DNA from 3 places in the Vibrio frigidus genome. Region 3 is predicted to be linked to each of the others. Evidence: predicted binding sites of a transcription regulator. Region 3 holds the regulator's gene; each other region holds the start of a gene.
What was found. The regulator CRP, encoded in region 3, controls carbon source genes, mostly activating them, when cyclic AMP is high. The targets are predictions, from matches to a motif close to TGTGANNNNNNTCACA.

Region 1 (6,065 bases), on a different contig from region 3:
TAAAGTCTCTGCCCATCAAATATAAGAGGTTGATTTTGGTTATCAATATCATCACCGACACAAGACGCCTCGGTTAATACCGCTTGCCAGTCGACCCCGTCGAGATTTGACAAAAGTGACTCAGAAGCGTGACCATAAAGCCCTAACATCTCTATAAAATTGAGTTCACTGATCTTGATACATATATGGCCTTTAGACAGTTCATTGCTAACAATACCGGATATAAAAGCCACTTCATCAGCGTATTGCGTCTCTATAGAATGAATAAACCGTGCAAACTGAACATCCAACTGTCTGATGCTATTTTTTGCGCTTAAGGTTTCCAGATTACTTAGCATTTTCAACCTCTACTCGCTTGCCATCGATCAAGCTATCAAACCGATCTAGAAATTCAGCGTCTGGTTTGCTAAAGAAAATACCATTTCCGCTGTCATCAATGCCTCTCAGAAATAGGTAGTAAACCCCACCAAAATGTTTGTCATACTGGTAGTCGGCAATTCGATTACGCAAAAACCGATGAAGGGCAAGTGCATAGATTTGATATTGGAAATCATATCGATGATCGATCATCGCTTGCTGTAGTGCGCCTTCTTGATAAGCCGCGTTTTCATCCCCAAGATGGTTCGACTTCCAATCTAAAATATAGTATTTCCCTTCGTGAACAAACACGAGATCGATAAATCCTTTCAGCATCCCCTGCACATCACTAAACCCTAATTCGTCCGTTTTCTGGGATAGTTGATCGTATTGTTTACTTAAGTCATTAAATAACACTGACGAGAGGTGTTTAATTGGCAGCAAAAATTCCATTTCAACGAGCTTTCTTGAGCTATCTTTATCGCAAAGTTGTAACGCCATGCCGTCTAACCGGGCCGACAATACCGTATCTATCATGCCTTGTAAGATAGGTAACCATTTCTCTTCATACTGCTCTACTTGCAACAATTCAGATACTATCTTACTGGTTTCATCACTGGTCGCTGGCAGTGTAAAATCAATTTCTTCAAAAATGGTGTGTAAGAATGTCCCAGGTCTAGCACCTCGCGGAAAGTTAAAAATAGTGGCTTCTGGCTCATCTATCGGCAATTCATCTTTATCTTCAGCTGAATCAATATCGAGACCCGTCGATTGAGTCTCTATCTCAAATTGAGCACTGGTATCGATTTTACTGTGCCCTTGTTTAACGAGCCCAGAGTAACTAGTGACTCGCCAACTTTTGTCGATATCTCTATGCATAATACGAGCATTTAGATCACTATGTTCTTTTAGATCACTATGATCAAAAAGCTCTATCTGTTCTACTACGTCGGCCTGTGTTCTATTATCAATCATTTCAGGTATGTGGCTGATAACCATGAGCTCTTGATGCTTTGCTACTTGGCTGTAAGCGGTACTTTCAAACTCAGCAGTGGAACTCTCCTCTCCATTCTGAAGAAGGTAACCAACGGCACTTAAGTGTGCACCGGTTGGATCTTTTCTAGAACGACCTTTCCTCAACGGAGCAATACCAACAAAACAACCATATACTGCGCGAGTAATCGCCACATATAAAAGGCGTAAATCTTCCGCTAAACGTTCTTTATCTGATAAGGCAACTGACGTGGGTTGCAAGGTGATATCTAGAAAAGTGGTTTCAAGCTGTTGATCATAATATTGACCGTTTTTCGATTCTCTATACGCTGAAGCAAACGGCAAAAAGACCAGATCATATTCCAACCCCTTCGATTTATGGATAGTAACAATTTGTACTAGGTTTCTTTCCGACTCTAACCTTTGAATCTGTTCATCACCCGCTGAACCACCCTGCTGAATGTCTTGAATTGACTCAGTAAACCAACGAACCAACGCATGATCACTATCTAACGTTAAACTTGCTTGTTGCAATAATTCCGCTAGATGCAAAAAATCGGTTATTAATCGCTCTCCAAATTCCTGCGCTAATAGATTTTCACCAATCCCTTCTGCCGACATTATCGCTCGAAGCATAGGCATAACACCTCTTTGCTGCCAAACGACTCGAAATGCCTTGAACGCGTTAATCTTCGCTTCTAACTCGATCTCATTTTCATTCAGATTATCAAGCGCTCTGCTACTTTTCATGAGAACATCAGAGGCCAATGCCGCTCGTAAAATCCGCTCATCTTCTGGGTAAAGCACCGCTTGTAGTAAACGCAGTATGGCACTCGCCATCGCACTCTTAAATACGCTATCCCTATTAGAGAGATAGACACTCGCCACCCCTTTTTTCGCTAATTCTTGTCGAACGAGTTGACCTTCACTTCCCGTTCTTACCAAAACTGCAATATTACCGGCTTGTATCGACTTTCTCTGTCCTTTTGAATCCAAAAAATAGGCCTCATCACTGCTTTGCAATATCTGGCTAATTTTTTCTGCGGTCCCCACAGCCATGCTGTTTGTGTAGTCGGTCTTTGCAACTGGTTCGTCTGTTTCTTGTAGCCAGTAGGTCAATGCTTTTTGTTTAACCCCGTCTAACCACCAACTGCGATTTTCTGCATCTGGGCTCGGGTTAACAGGGTAGAAAGGGATGTCGTTATCATACACAAAGGGAGAATTGGCTTGAGTAAAAATACCATTAGTCGCATTAACCATATCTGCACTAGACCGCCAATTGATATCCAACGTGTAGTGATCCGCCACCTCATTCCTTGCTCGAATATAGGTAAAAATATCTGCGCCCCGAAAGCCATAAATCGCTTGTTTGGGGTCCCCTATCATTAATAAGCCAGATTCTGGATTAGAAAGGTAGATACGGCTGAAAATACTGTACTGTAGTGGGTCGGTATCTTGGAACTCATCGATCATCGCGACGGGAAAAAGGTGACGTATCCTTGCGGTAAGATTTCCTTGTTCATCCGTGTCAATGGCAGCAGAAAGGTTGGTTAAGAGGTCATCAAATGAGAGCCAGTGCCTCTCTTGCTTTATCTGTTGCAAGTTATCTCTACACACCTGAATTGCGTGCGCCAAAAGTGGCTCTTTGATACTGGGTTTATTCGCAATAAACCTACTCACATAAGCAAAAAGAGGGTGATCTGGAATGACTTTATTTTCCGGTGTTTTTTCTATCAAAAATTCTTGAGTGAATTTCTCTAGCTTATCTGGGCACTGGTACCCTTCTGTTGGGTTTTCTGCCCATTGAGAAATCTCGTTAATCCAGGCTGGTAAATTCTTTTTTGTAAATGAGCGCTTACTTACATCGGAGTCGTTTATTATTTGAGGAATATCTTCAACACTTTCTTTCCAGAACGCTTTGAGCGACTCTATCAGAGCAAGATTTTTAAGGTGAAGCGCTTCCAACGTATCTTCCATCGCTTCCACAGTAAGAGTAACCGGAACGCCGGTTAATTGGGTAGAAATATCCTTAAGAAGTAACTCCGGTTCGCGCCAAATGGTGCGCACTTCATTAGCGAGATTAAGCGAAAGAGAATAAAAATTTCGGCGCCAATAATCGGCGACCACTTGGGCTTTTAGTTTACTTTCATCCGTGATGAATTCATTGTTGAAACGACTACCAGATTCAAATGCATTTTGCGTTAACATTCGTTGACAAAATCCATGAATAGTGAAGATTGCCGCTTCGTCCATTTGACGTTCGGCATTTAGTAATACCGATATCACCTGTTTAGTATCAGGGAGTTGCTCGAGCAATAACTTTATAACCGGATCGTTGCTCTCGCCTCTTAGAAATGCAATTCTTGCGTCATGAATCTTACTTCGAATGCGTTCTCTCAACTCTGCCGTCGCCGCTTCCGTAAAAGTAACCACTAATATTTGGTCCACGGTTAATGGCGAAGTATGACGGCTCTCCTGATCACCATGCCCTAAAAGCAATCGCAGGTACAAACCAGAGATGGTAAAGGTTTTCCCTGTACCTGCAGAGGCTTCAATTAACCTTGCTCCATGTAGTGGAAAGCTCATCGTGTTTAAGGTTTGCGGCATAGTTCAATTTCTCGGTTATCAGTTACAATTAGCGCGATCACAATCACGGTTAAGCGTATGGTTTACGGTTAATATCTGTTCAAAGAATTTATGGTCCCTCTGGCCATTGTGGCCGTACTGTAAACGCCCTACAAATAATAATGATTTGCGGACGGCCACCCTACATTCTTTTCCCTTTCATTGACTTTTATACCTCTACATTTTCACTATCTTGTGTCTGATTCAGTACACTTAATAACACATCACTGGCAAGTACAGAAACCTGTTGGTACAGTGATTCATTCCATTCTGGCCATACTCGATGAATATATCGGTTACTCCCTTCACCACTAAACTGATAACCATCGTTAAACGTGTTCGCCATTTTGACATCACCGTCTTCTTTCCCTAAAACCAGCCTCTCCATACCGATTAACGCTGTTTTAGGAAAATACGCTAACGGTTGATTTAGGCCATTAAAATAATACTGCACCAATTCAACTAGCCATAATTTAGCTTGCGGTTTGTCGACAGGAAGAATGACTTTATGTTCTAGCCCAGATTTGTCATTAAAACCGATTAGGTGTGTTTTTTTATGCTCTCCTACTACTGCCAAACAGAGGTGATCTATCCAAGCTAGAAGTAGATCCTGACTACGAATTCTACCGCTGCGATAACGAACTAACCCGGATTGATAGTGACCCGATATCCAACCATTAAGGTTGATAGCTTCCTTCCAGTCATCCAGCTCTATCCGCAGGTCGACTTCTATATCGCCTAGTGGTGTTTGGCAAAGAAACAATAATTCATCCACCAATTTATCTGTTTTTTCTCGATTAACACTCAGTTCCAATTCGCCAAATGCACCAACTGGCAAGCCACCTTTCGCCCGTTGCTGTTGAACAAAGTTTTGGTAAACCGTATTTTCATCTTGATTGTCTAGTTTGGCTTTAAGCAATGAATGTAAGAGTTCATCTCTCAGGTTGTAGCTCTGCAAATTATTAAGCAGAAAAGGTTCGTCATCCTCTGTCGCTCGACCAAACTCTTCAAAGAACACCTTGAGTCGACGATTAAAAAAGTACTGAACAGGTAGTCGCCAAAAACGTTGCAACTCAGCTAATGGAAGGTGCTCTGGTTGCTCGGCAATATCACGATAATCGGGTAAAGGTTGTATAAATTGTTCTGCCTTATGCCCGTCTCTTTTGGCCGAAGGAAGCCATTCGCTAACATAGCTTTGATATTCAATACCAAATGCTTTCTCACTAAACGGAACCATAGGGTAATGTGTCGTTAAGTTACTTATTAACGAGCAGGCAGAGTCATCGTTGTTTGTATTTTCTTCTCCGACTAAACAGAAGTTTTGTCCGCAATAATCTAGAAGTTCAGAAACAAGGATTGAAGGAGAACGCTCACTATTATCTTGAATTGAACGTCCAACATAGCTTATATAGAGCTTACTTTGAGCCGACAGCAATGCTTCCAAAAACAGATACCTATCATCATCACGTCGAGAGCGGTCACCCACCTTCGCCCGTTTATTCATCAAATCTAACCCGTCTTGTGGCATCGCACGAGGATAAACACCATCATTCATACCTAGAAGGCAAACGACTTCAAATGGAATGGAGCGCATAGGCATCAATGTGCAAAAATTGACTTGGCCAGCAAGAAAACGCTGGCTAACACGTGAAGCCGAGAGTTTGGATTGTAAATAATCCACCAATATAGTGGGTGAAAGGGGTTGCAAATAGTTGGCGTCGGAGAGTTGCGTCGCCAATTGTTGCAACGCATCACGAATAGATTTTAGTGCCACCTCACCTTCTAATTCTACTAGAAAAAAATCATCGATTAGACGGTAGAGCAGTGCTTGCCAATCCCCTATTGATCGAGTCTGAGCAAGTTCACGGCGGTAGGAGGTAATACGATCAATAAAATGGGCGAATTTTCCGGCTATTTCCGCGTCCATTCCTTGTACTTCATTATATGGCGCAATAGATTGATTAGAGGTTTCATAAACACTGATGCTTTGATGCATCGCATACCCCAGTAGCATGCGTTGAATACCAAACAACCAGGTGTTTTGCTTGGTCTCTGGAAGATCAAACTCGGCTCCAGTCGTACTATCAAGC
Region 2 (6,065 bases), on a different contig from region 3:
GTTAAGGTCAATTATTACTTTAACAAGGGTGAATTGTTATCAATTCACCCTTGTTTTTTATATAGTTACTACAATATAAAATGTAAGGCCAGCGAACCCTTCCAATAAAATTTTAATGCCGGCCAATACTTATAATTAGTAAGGACGTTAAATGGCTATTCACGTTGGTATTATTGATCGAGACCCCATCCGCTTAATCACGCCGCTTTTTGATAATAGAGCAATCTGTGAGCACATCATCTTTATTGGGGACAAGAATCAAAAGGTAATGTTTCAGAGGCTCAAATACGTTTTAGACAAACGAAACATCAAAACTGAGTTTTTTGAAATAACGTCAATCGCTGACACACCTCTGATTAGACAAGCGATACATCAGCTAGAAACAAACCTTCGTCAGCGTGGCAAAGAGCTAAAACTCAACGCCAGCTGTGGGTTGCGTCATCGCCTATTGCCTGTTTATGAAATGTTTCGACGCAATGCTTGGGAGATCTTCGTTGTTGAACCAAACAGCGATAAGATTTGCTGGATTTATCCGGAAGAAAACAAAGATGCTCAACTAGAAGACCACATCACGATTGCTGACTATTTAACTATTTTTGGTGCGCGGGCTGAATTTAACGAACACGATTTACCCGATCAACTCTATGAACTCGGACAAAGATGGGCCGGCAACGCCCTCGAACTTGGCCCCGGACTCGCGACACTCAACTACTTGGCAACAACGTGTCGTAAAGAGCAAAAATTAGAGGTAAGTTTAACCGAAAAACAACAAGGCTATCGCGAAGTGAATATGCTTCTCTCCGACCTTGTAGACACACAGCTTGCAACCTATCAAAATGGTGTTCTCAAATTTGCGAGCGAAGACGCAAGGCGATTTTCTAATGGTGAGTGGCTTGAAACACTGGTCCATAGTACCGTTAAGCAGATTCAAGATGAACTACCAACCATACAAGACCACTCTCTCAATGTTCAGGTATATCGCCAGTTAGGGGAACGTGAAGTTCGAAATGAGCTCGATGTAGCGACTGTTGTGAACAACAAACTACACATAATAGAGTGCAAAACAAAAGGCATGCGCGACGACGGTGACGATACTCTCTACAAGCTCGAGTCCTTGAGAGATTTGCTGGGTGGCTTACAAGCTCGAGCAATGCTGGTTAGCTTCCGTCCATTGAGACACAACGATATCACTCGTGCTGAGGACTTAGGGCTAGCACTTATCGGTCCCGACGAACTGAAAGACCTGAAAAAACACCTAACCCATTGGTTTGCTGATGCGGGCGGTCACGATGAGTTGTGATTGATGAACTGTAATTTAAGATAAGACTTACAACAAAAAATCCCGAATACCAAAAGTATCCGGGATTTTTATTATCAAGCAAAGTTGCTTCTCGAACGACAAGAGCAACCGATCAATAATTAAAGCATTTTACGCGCAGCGGCAATAACGACCTGAATAGAACGCGTCTCAGTTTCTTTAAGCGTCGCATGATCTGGGATCTCTTTCTGAGTACGGTTGATGATCACACCCGCAACGCAGCCAGCCTTAAGACCAGAGCTTGCACACATTGTAAATAGCGTCGCAGATTCCATTTCGAAATTGAGAACACCCATGTCTTGCCACTCTTGCATTGAACCTTGGAAACGCTTAACAACACGACCAGAGAACGTATCGTAACGCTCTTGTCCTGGATAAAAGGTATCACTAGACGCCGTTACGCCCATATGCACTTTAGCGCCAGACTCTTCTACCGCTTCTTTCATTGCGGTTGCAACTTCAAAGTTTGCAACGGCTGGAAACTCTAACGGAGCAAAATGCAAACTAGCGCCATCTAAACGAACTGAACCAGTAGAAACAATCATATCACCGACGTTAACATCTGATTGAATTGCACCAGTAGTACCCACACGTAAGAATGTACGTACACCACACTGTGCAAGTTCTTCAACCGCAATAGAAGTAGAAGGACCCCCGATACCCGTAGAACAAACTACGACAGGTGTGCCATCTAATTCTGCCAAGTAAACATTGTATTCACGGTGGCTTGAAAGTTGTACTGCATTATCCATTTCAGCGGCAATTTTTGGCACGCGATCTGGGTCACCAGGAATAATAGCAACAGTTGCGCCTTTAAGATCGGCCGCAGTAATACCAAGGTGAAAAACAGGTTGAGACATAGATGGCTCCTTAATGTGGACTCAGCATTTTTGCTAATCCAGAATATGGGTGAAGTTGACAGACAAACTGTAGCGAACAAATGCCACCCATAGAGTGATCACAATCACAATATAAACTTACATTACACTGCCTATTACATAGAAAACCGATTGGCATCACGTTTTTCTACATTTTTGAATAGAATTCGTTCAATTAAAAGAATAGCAAGCATCTGGAATTTATCCTGTCCAAATGCCACTATTTCAACCTCAACAACCTTAAAGCATTTGCTGTTACTAATAATGTCGCGCCACTGTCTGCCAATACCGCCAACCATAATCCAGTAATACCCAGAAGGCTCGTCACCAAAAATACGGCTTTTAACCCTAATGCCAAAGCGATATTTTGACGAATATTTGCCAATGTTGCTTTCGAAAGAATAATAATTTCTGCGACATCCGTCAGACGGTTGTGAGTCAAGGCCGAATCTGCCGCTTCCAACGCAACATCAGTGCCACTGCCCATCGCAATACCGATTGACGCCGCTTTCATGGCTGGAGCGTCATTGATACCATCGCCAACCATCGCAACATGCTTCGTTTTCGCAAGCTGTTGAACAAAATTCACTTTATCTTCAGGAAGCAGACCCGCTTTATATTCAACACCAATTTTGTCAGCGATACCTTTTGCACTTCGCGCATTGTCACCTGTAAGCATTAACGTACTAATACCGAGTTTGTGTAGTTTGTCTATCGCGTCTTTCGCATCCGTACGTAAGGTATCTTGCCAAGCAATAACGCCAATCACCTTCGACTCTTCTATGACTAAAACCGTTGTCTTGCCTACGCTCTCGAGACGAGCAACGTGTTGCTCTATCTCAGTCGATATCGGTACATTTGCCTTACTTGGCGCGCTTATACAATAGCTAACACCCGAAATTATTCCAGACACACCAATACCGGCAATCGCCGTTTTCTCGGTCGCTTCCGAAATAGCAATATGTTGGCTGTTAACGTAAGCCACTAACGACTTCGCTAATGGATGTGTTGAACCTAATTCGATGGATGCGGTTAGCCCTAGCAAGCGTTCTCTCGTTATATTTCCTAGTGGCACAACATCCGTCACTTTCGGTTCACCTTTGGTCAAAGTACCCGTCTTGTCAAAAGCGACTGTTTCTATGCGTCCAAGTTGTTCGAGTGCTGCTCCACCTTTTATTAACGCCCCGCGTTTAGCGGCAACCGCTAATCCAGAAGTTATGGCAGCAGGCGTAGAGATCACCAACGCACAAGGACAAGCAATAAGCAGTAAAGCAAGGCCTCGGTATACCCATGTCTCCCAAGGCTGCTCAAAAAGAAGCGGAGGAGTAATAATGACCAACAATGCTAGAGCCATCATGGCGGGGGTATACCAACGACTGAATCTATCAAGAAAACGTTCAAGTGGCGCTTTGTGCGACTCGGCTTGTTCGATTAGATGTAGTATGCGATCAATGGCGTTTTGACCTTGCTTAGAGGTAACCCGTAAGCGAACCACTTTATCAACGGCAACAGAACCGGCAAGAACCTGATCGTCCGCTAGATGTTCTACCGGGAGTGACTCACCCGTTAGTGCGCTTTCATCGAAACTAGCCGAGGTTAAAATCACCCCATCAGCAGGAAGACGAGAACCCGGAGATACCTCAATAATGTCTTCAGGAATTAATTCGCTAACTGAAACGTGAACCCGTTCTCCATCCACAATCTTTACGGCGTCTTCAGGAACCAACGCCATTAAAGACTTTACCCCACTTCTTGCCCGTGAAGAGGCGTAAGCTTCGAGTTTTTCACCAAGTAAAAACAACAGTAAAACCATTGCTGCTTCAATCGTTTCGCCTAAATACAGTGCCCCAATTGCAGCAACACTCATCAGCGTCTCAATTGAAAACGGGGTACCAGATCTCGCTAAGGTGATCGCTTTTTTACCGATAGGTATCAACCCTAATAAACAAATTGCAACAAAAGACCACTCACTGAATTGAGGAAGAAGTGGTTGTAATGCAAAAGAGATAAGCATCGCAATCACGAGAGAGATAACTTGGATATTCTGTTTGAATAAGCCACGCAGACTGAAATCATCGTCTGTAGTAGGCTGGGAGGTATATAGATTTAACGGAAAACCGGTCTTTAACGCGACAGATTCGATAGTTTGAGCAAGCGCTGAATCATCGTATTTAACGACAAGTTTTTCAGTCGCAAATAACACTTTAACATAGCTGACACCGGATATATTGCTAACCGCCGTTTCAATTTTTCGAGCACAAGAAGGGCAATCCATCCCCGCAATTTTCCAGCTTTGAGTAAAAAGAGATTGTAAACCTGAGGGGTCATTTTCCTCTGAAGGGCCAGAACCACTACTGCAAGTACCAGACTCGCTAGCACAACAGCCTTCACTTTCAGCACCGATAGTTTTTATCTGAGTAGTCATTGGATCAGAGCAGCTATCGCTACTGATATTCTGAGTGGTTGCCTTTGGTTGACAGCCTTTGTGTTTAGTACACATGGTATCTCCTTTATCACCATTTGGTGTAAATGATTTTTGTTAAGATACCAACAAGCATAAACCTTGGAGTTAACTCCAAGGTCAAGCTTTGATTTCATCAAATTAACGAAGGCGAGCTAAAACAACATTTTGATCCAAATTACTTTGATAATCGGTATAGTCCAATCCTTGGTCAAAGATAAACTCTGTAACCAGTGTCCTTGCACGTTCGCGTAAAACATCTGCATTCCAAGGCTTTTCAAAGTAACTCTCGATACGAGCAAGATTGATAGCGGTGATAGTATCTTGATGCGTCGCTTGTCCGGTTAGCAAGATCTTTTTTGTTGTTGAAAAACGACCGTCTTGTGAAATTTCAGTCAACAACTCCACTCCGGTTTTACCCGGCATAACATGATCAGAGATAATCAAGGCGACAAATTCACCTTCCGCGTCAAAATCATCCATCAGTTCTAGAGCTTCAGCTGCTGATTCGCAATCCTCTATGTTTAACCAAGTACTAAGTGGCTCTAGATCTTGTAGTACCGCGCTCAATACTTCACGTTGGTCATCTACACAGATCAGGTTTAACTTCTCCATATTATTCCTCGACTGGCAATTTAATTCTAAAAATGGTTTTTTCCGAACCGCTTTTCACAGCAATAGTTCCACCATAACCACTTACTATTCTTTTCACGATTGAAAGCCCGAGCCCTAAGCCAAAAGAGAGTCCACCTTTCTTGGTAGTGAAGTTGGGTTGAAAAATCTGACGTCGTGTTAATTCATCAATTTCAGGGCCATTATTGGAAATCGTGACAAGAATCCGTTTGTTTGTATACCGTGTAGCAATCTCAATAGCCGGCTCCGCCGACTCTTCCATTGCATCACAAGCATTTTTCATAATGTTCGCCCAAATCTGAACCAATTCAGTAGACGAACCTTTAAATTTCGGAAGGTTGGCAGGACTTAGATGTACTGACACTCTTCGTAAATCACTTTGTAGTAAAGCGATAGCCTTGTTAATCGACTCATTTATATCCAACCACTCATCGGTATCAATATCCGAGCGACCAAGTTGCTTCACCGACTTAACGATACCCACTGAGTGCCTTGCGGCTAATCGCATATCGTGTAAATCACGACCGACTTTCCAGTAACGTATGGCTTCGTTCGGATTATCTAGCCATTGTTTAGGTACTTCACCTCTCGGTACAGCTCGAGCCAAAGATTTAGCTAGGTCACGGGATAAACCCATTTCATTTTCAAGTTCTCTGGCGCGTTTACGTACCTCCGAAGAACTCGCGATCTGCCCTTGCAATAACCCTTGTTCTAAAAAGATACTCGCCTCAGGGTGAAGTTCTTCCATCAACTGAGAGATCACCGACTGCATCCG
Region 3 (6,065 bases):
ACGCGCATACACTTGTCATGAATGGTTACTCAGTTCGTGGTAACAATATTTTGGGTTTATCTAAATCAAAGGGCAAATTTAGCCAAGATGAGTTTGGTAAAAAGTACACCACGCTCACCTATGGAAATGGTCCCGGTGCCGTTAAAGGAGAGCGCTCAGACTTAACCGAGTCGCAAGTAATGGCGTTAGATTATAAGCAACAGTCACTCGTTCGTTTAAGTTCAGAAACACACTCAGGGGAAGACGTAGCCGTATTTGCTCGAGGTCCACAGGCTTACCTGTTCCAAGGTGTGGTTGAGCAGAACTATCTTTATCATGTTATGAATGAAGCATTAACTCTTTCTAAATAGAAAGAGTTAATGCTGACTTTAAGCCGCCTACGAGCTAATGCTGTTAACTTAAAGACATCAAACTTCGTCATCCTCACGAAAGTGGGGATCTAAACCCACACAGATTCCCGTTTTCAGGGGAATGACGACGAATACTTTTTCTTATGCGAACGGAATTACCGTCTACGGGCGGTTTTTTTACCTTCGCGATGTCTTCTTTTTTGCATTGGGAATATCACAAATTTAAACCAGAGGTGCAAAAAAAGAAGAATATTAAAGGCAAAACCAGAAAATATTAATGCAATGGACTCGACACTTTTAAAGTCATCTCTGTAACCAAACCACCACACGATCCAGCAAAGAACAGAAAGCACGGTTAGTTGGTCCATACATCGTTTGCAACGACCTATTTTTTTCCAAAACCAGTTATCTTCACAATCCTTACAAGCCATGATTTTTGTACCAGTTAGACACTTAGTTCGATTCTGAACTAGTCTGAGGTGCAGTGCAATTAGTACGTCCAGTCATACAAAAACGGACTTTTGTCTAAAAAACTCGGTTTAGGCTAAAAAAAAATGACTTCTATCGTAAAAAATTTGGTTTTACCCTTGGGATTTTGCCTCTTGTCCCCCACTTAACTTTCACGCGCTGATAATTCAGTACTAAATTACATTAATGGAAACAACAATCAGGAGAGACGACCCAATGAATATTCGTCCTTTACACGACCGTGTTATCGTTGAACGCAAAGAAGTTGAATCAAAATCTGCAGGTGGCATTGTTCTAACAGGCTCTGCTGCGGAGAAATCTACTCGCGGCACAGTTCTAGCGGTAGGCAATGGCCGTATTTTAGAAAACGGTACTGTTCAGCCTTTGGACGTTAAAGTTGGTGATACTATCATTTTCGCAGAAGGCTACGGCACTAAAACTGAGAAAATTGATGGTAAAGAAGTGTTGATCATGTCTGAAAACGACATCATGGCTATTGTTGAATAAGCAAGCGTTGAGTAATTCACTCTTAAACGACAAGCAATTAGATATAGAATTTAGGAAAGGATATTAAAGATGGCTGCTAAAGACGTAAAATTTGGTAACGAAGCACGAATCAAGATGCTAGAAGGTGTTAACGTTCTGGCTGATGCGGTAAAAGTAACACTTGGACCAAAAGGTCGTAACGTGGTACTAGACAAATCTTTTGGTGCACCAACGATTACTAAAGATGGTGTATCTGTAGCGCGTGAGATTGAACTTGAAGACAAGTTCCAAAACATGGGCGCACAAATGGTTAAAGAAGTAGCATCTCAAGCAAATGATGCTGCTGGTGACGGTACAACTACTGCGACAGTACTTGCTCAATCTATCATTACTGAAGGCCTTAAGGCCGTTGCAGCGGGTATGAACCCAATGGACCTGAAGCGCGGTATCGACAAAGCGGTTATCGCAGCAGTTGAAGAGCTGAAAGGTCTATCTGTTCCTTGTACGGACTCTAAGGCTATCGCACAGGTTGCTACTATCTCTGCAAATGCAGATGATACTGTTGGTAACATCATTGCAGAAGCTATGGAAAAAGTTGGTCGTGACGGTGTTATTACCGTTGAAGAAGGTCAAGCGCTTCAGGATGAACTAGATGTTGTAGAAGGTATGCAATTTGATCGCGGTTATCTATCGCCGTATTTCATCACAAACCAAGAAGCGGGTTCGGTTGAACTAGAAAACCCATTCATTCTTCTTATCGACAAGAAAGTGTCTAATATTCGTGAACTACTTACAATATTAGAAGCGGTTGCAAAAGCATCTCGTCCACTGCTTATCATTGCAGAAGATGTAGAGGGTGAAGCACTAGCAACACTCGTTGTAAACAACATGCGTGGTATCGTGAAAGCAGCGGCTGTTAAAGCACCTGGTTTTGGTGATCGTCGTAAATCAATGCTTCAAGATATCGCAGTACTTACTTCTGGTACGGTTATCTCTGAAGAAATTGGTCTAGAACTTGAGAAAGCAACGCTAGAAGACCTTGGTCAAGCTAAGCGCGTTATTATCACTAAAGAGAACACAACGATCATTGATGGCCTTGGTCAAGAAGCCATGATTCAAGGGCGTGTATCTCAAATTCGTCAACAAATCGAAGAAGCAACGTCAGACTACGACAAAGAGAAGCTACAAGAACGTGTCGCTAAACTCGCTGGCGGTGTTGCAGTAATCAAAGTCGGTGCAGCAACCGAAGTTGAAATGAAAGAGAAGAAAGATCGCGTAGAAGATGCACTTCACGCTACTCGCGCAGCCGTTGAAGAAGGCGTTGTTGCTGGTGGTGGTGTTGCACTTATTCGCGCTGCATCGAAAGTCGTTGGTCTTGAAGGTGCTAACGAAGAGCAAAACGTAGGTATTCGCGTTGCACTTCGTGCTATGGAAGCACCATTGCGTCAGATCGTTGAAAATGCGGGTGACGAAGATTCTGTTGTTGCTAATAACGTTAAAGCTGGCGAAGGTAGCTATGGCTATAACGCTGCGACAGGCGAATACGGTGACATGATTGCAATGGGTATCCTTGACCCAACTAAAGTAACTCGTAGTGCGCTACAGTTCGCCGCATCGGTTGCTGGTCTTATGATCACAACAGAAGCGATGATTACCGATATGCCAGCTAAAGATTCAGGCGGAATGCCTGATATGGGCGGCATGGGTGGTATGGGTGGCATGCCAGGCATGATGTAAGAAGGATTTAGTTTCTCATTACTGAATGACTTGATAGCAGCGTTAGTTGTGCTCCGAAGTCACACAGTTTAGAGAATCCTAAACCTTGTTATAGTAAAAAACCGAAGTTTATCGCTTCGGTTTTTTTATACCTATAGAAAATGGTTTAATTACTGGTTAGGCTTACCAAATATTAATTATAAATTAGAAGAGAAGTGACGAAGTGCAGAGTATTATCCGAGTGCGATCATATGTTCCAGAAGACGCCTGTACGTTGAGAACGTTGTTTTTTAATACTGTTCGTAGTGTAAACAGAAAGGACTACTCTGAACGGCAAATAGAAGCTTGGGCATCAGATGAAGTTACGCTTGATAGTTGGCAGGCACTTCTGGATAAGCTTGCGCCTTTTGTCGCCGAAATTGATAACAAGATAGTGGGTTATGCCGATCTCCAGTCTGATGGGTTGATTGGTCATTTTTATGTCGATCACAATCATCAAAGTATGGGGATTGCTGGCGCTTTAATGCAACAAATTTTCCAGAAAGGTAATAAAAGCAAAATTGGTCGACTTTATTCGCATGTCAGCATTACTGCAAAGCCTTTTTTTGAACACTATGGGTTTAAGGTAATAGAAGAGCGGCAAGTGGATCTCAGAGGGCAAACACTCATTAATTATAGGATGGAGCTGCGAGTATAAACCAATGCGTATCTTTTCTTATGGCATAAAAAAAGCAGCGTAAACGCTGCTTTTTAATCAATGCTGTTTGTGGCGGTATTAACGTGTACCGTAAACTACGATAGTTTTACCGTGAGCAGAAATTAAATTCTGTTCTTCAAGCATCTTAAGAATACGGCCAACAGTTTCACGAGAACAACCTACAATCTGACCAATCTCTTGACGAGTGATCTTAATTTGCATGCCGTCTGGGTGAGTCATCGCATCTGGTTGTTTTGCTAAGTTCAGAAGTGTTTGAGCAATACGACCCGTTACATCTAAGAATGCTAAGTCACCAACTTTTTGGCTAGTCGTTTGTAGACGGCTTGCCATTTGAGCCGAAAGACGCATTAAAATGTCAGGATTAACTTGAATAAGCTGGCGGAATTTCTTAAACGAAATTTCAGCTACTTCACATGGTGATTTGGCACGAACCCATGCGGTACGCTCTTGATCTTCTTCGAATAGACCTAGCTCACCGATGAAGTCTCCTTGGTTAAGGTAAGAAAGAATCATCTCTTTACCTTCTTCATCCTTGATAAGCACAGCTACAGAGCCTTTCACAATGTAATACAGAGTTTCCGCTTTTTCTCCAGCATGGATAAGCGTACTTTTGGAAGGATATTTATGAATATGACAATGCGAAAGAAACCACTCTAACGTTGGATCGGTTTGAGGTTTACCAAGAACCATAATTATCTCACTATTATCTGTAGGGCCTGTGCCAGCAGCTTTCCTTTGCTGTGTCCCCATATTATTGGTGACGTTAGCTTAAGATCTTAAATTCGTAGCTGCAAGCTACACATGTATATAGGTTAAGAATAGTATCCTTTTTTGCAGTCAATTTCTTGATTTTGATCGCCCTGATTTCCCGTTTCTCTAAGCAAAACTGTGCACATCGTCACGGTATCAGAACTAAACTGCATTCAGGCTTAATTTTTAGCCGATTTTTCCGGTTTCTATTAATTGTTGTAGAACTGGTCTGATTATTAATTCCATAGCAAAACTCATTTTTCCTCCTGGCACCACGAGCGTATTATGGCGAGAAACAAAAGAGCCATCAATCATGGCTAAAAGATATGGAAAGTCTACGTTCTTCATTCCACGTAATCGAATTACGACAAAGCTTTCGTCCAAACTGGGTATCGCTTTCGCATTAAGCGGATTTGAGGTATCGACAGTCGGAACCCGTTGGAAGTTTATGTGCGTTCGAGAAAACTGAGGGGTAATGTAGTTAAGATAATCATCCATAGAACGAACGATGGAGTCGGTCACTGCTTCTCGTGAATGGCCTCTATCTCGCGTGTCACGTACAAATTTTTGGATCCACTCAAGGTTTACAATGGGGACCATGCCGATCAGTAAGTCAACATGTTGTGAAACATTAATATCGCCATCGACAACGGCACCATGTAAGCCTTCATAAAAAAGCACATCGCTATCTTCTGCTAAGTCTTGCCATGGGGTGAATGTGCCAGGCATTTGATTATAAGGTACAGCCTCATCAAATGAATGTAAGTATCGTCTTACTTGGCCTTGACCTTCATCGCCATATTTCCTAAAAAACTGTTCAAGGGCAGGGAAGTTATTGGCTTCTGCACCAAAGTAACTAATGTGTTTGCCTTGTTCTTTGGCTTTTCGAATTTCAATGTCCATTTCCGGACGAGTAAATCGGTGAAAACTGTCACCTTCCACCCACGCGGCTTTCACGTCCATCATATTAAACATTTTTCTGAATGCTTCAGATGTTGTTGTTGTTCCTGCGCCAGATGAACCTGTAACTGCGATAATCGGATGTTTTGCTGACATGAGATTCCTTGTCGTTACATTGATGATAATGCTGATATGAAATTAGTGTATGAGATTCTATAAAAAGAATAAACGCTTTACTTTTTGTTATCAGAACTCGCGCTTGAGTTTAATATCGACAGTTTCGTGAAGCTCAGAAAAAACAATCACCGCTTCTCCTGTATTAAGCTGACTTCGTACCTGACTGACTTTATCGTCTAAGGTGGCTTCATTTTGGCCGTAATCTGTCCCTTCTCTCAACACAAACTCTTTAATTAGATTATCAAGCGTCTCACTATCTATTTCTTGCCATGGAATGATCATAAAGCCTACTTTTATTCATGATGCGATGTGTTGGTAATATTTGGGTATTGCTTGTTCTAACCAAAAAATGGGTTTCGTCAGGGTTCCGGATAAAAAACCCACATGACCACCTTGTTTAAATAGACGATAGTGTATGTTTTTGTTTAATGGAAAGTCTGGTATTACCGCTTGAGTCATAAATGGGTCGTCTTCGGCATGAATGACCTGCAAAGGGATGT

Region 1: the regulator CRP is predicted to act here: its motif matches at 3,990-4,005, upstream of recB (exodeoxyribonuclease V subunit beta).
Region 2: the regulator CRP is predicted to act here: its motif matches at 2,272-2,287, upstream of udp (uridine phosphorylase).

The regions. Positions count from the first base shown of each region.
Region 1 covers NZ_JBCDMC010000015.1:9,825-15,889, reverse strand. Annotated here, with positions in the region: gene recD (exodeoxyribonuclease V subunit alpha) at 1-338, opposite strand, end outside; gene recB (exodeoxyribonuclease V subunit beta) at 328-3,957, opposite strand; gene recC (exodeoxyribonuclease V subunit gamma) at 4,145-6,065, opposite strand, start outside.
Region 2 covers NZ_JBCDMC010000004.1:380,276-386,340, reverse strand. Annotated here, with positions in the region: gene AACW90_RS09405 (Card1-like endonuclease domain-containing protein) at 152-1,300, shown strand; gene udp (uridine phosphorylase) at 1,420-2,178, opposite strand; gene AACW90_RS09395 (zinc/cadmium/mercury/lead-transporting ATPase) at 2,417-4,696, opposite strand; gene AACW90_RS09390 (response regulator) at 4,799-5,272, opposite strand; gene AACW90_RS09385 (ATP-binding protein) at 5,274-6,065, opposite strand, start outside.
Region 3 covers NZ_JBCDMC010000011.1:114,107-120,171, forward strand. Annotated here, with positions in the region: gene AACW90_RS18240 (alkaline phosphatase family protein) at 1-350, shown strand, start outside; gene AACW90_RS18245 (DUF3624 domain-containing protein) at 506-781, opposite strand; gene AACW90_RS18250 (co-chaperone GroES) at 1,035-1,325, shown strand; gene groL (chaperonin GroEL) at 1,395-3,041, shown strand; gene AACW90_RS18260 (GNAT family N-acetyltransferase) at 3,253-3,717, shown strand; gene crp (cAMP-activated global transcriptional regulator CRP) at 3,796-4,428, opposite strand; gene AACW90_RS18270 (phosphoribulokinase) at 4,675-5,544, opposite strand; gene AACW90_RS18275 (YheU family protein) at 5,635-5,847, opposite strand; gene AACW90_RS18280 (hydrolase) at 5,863-6,065, opposite strand, start outside.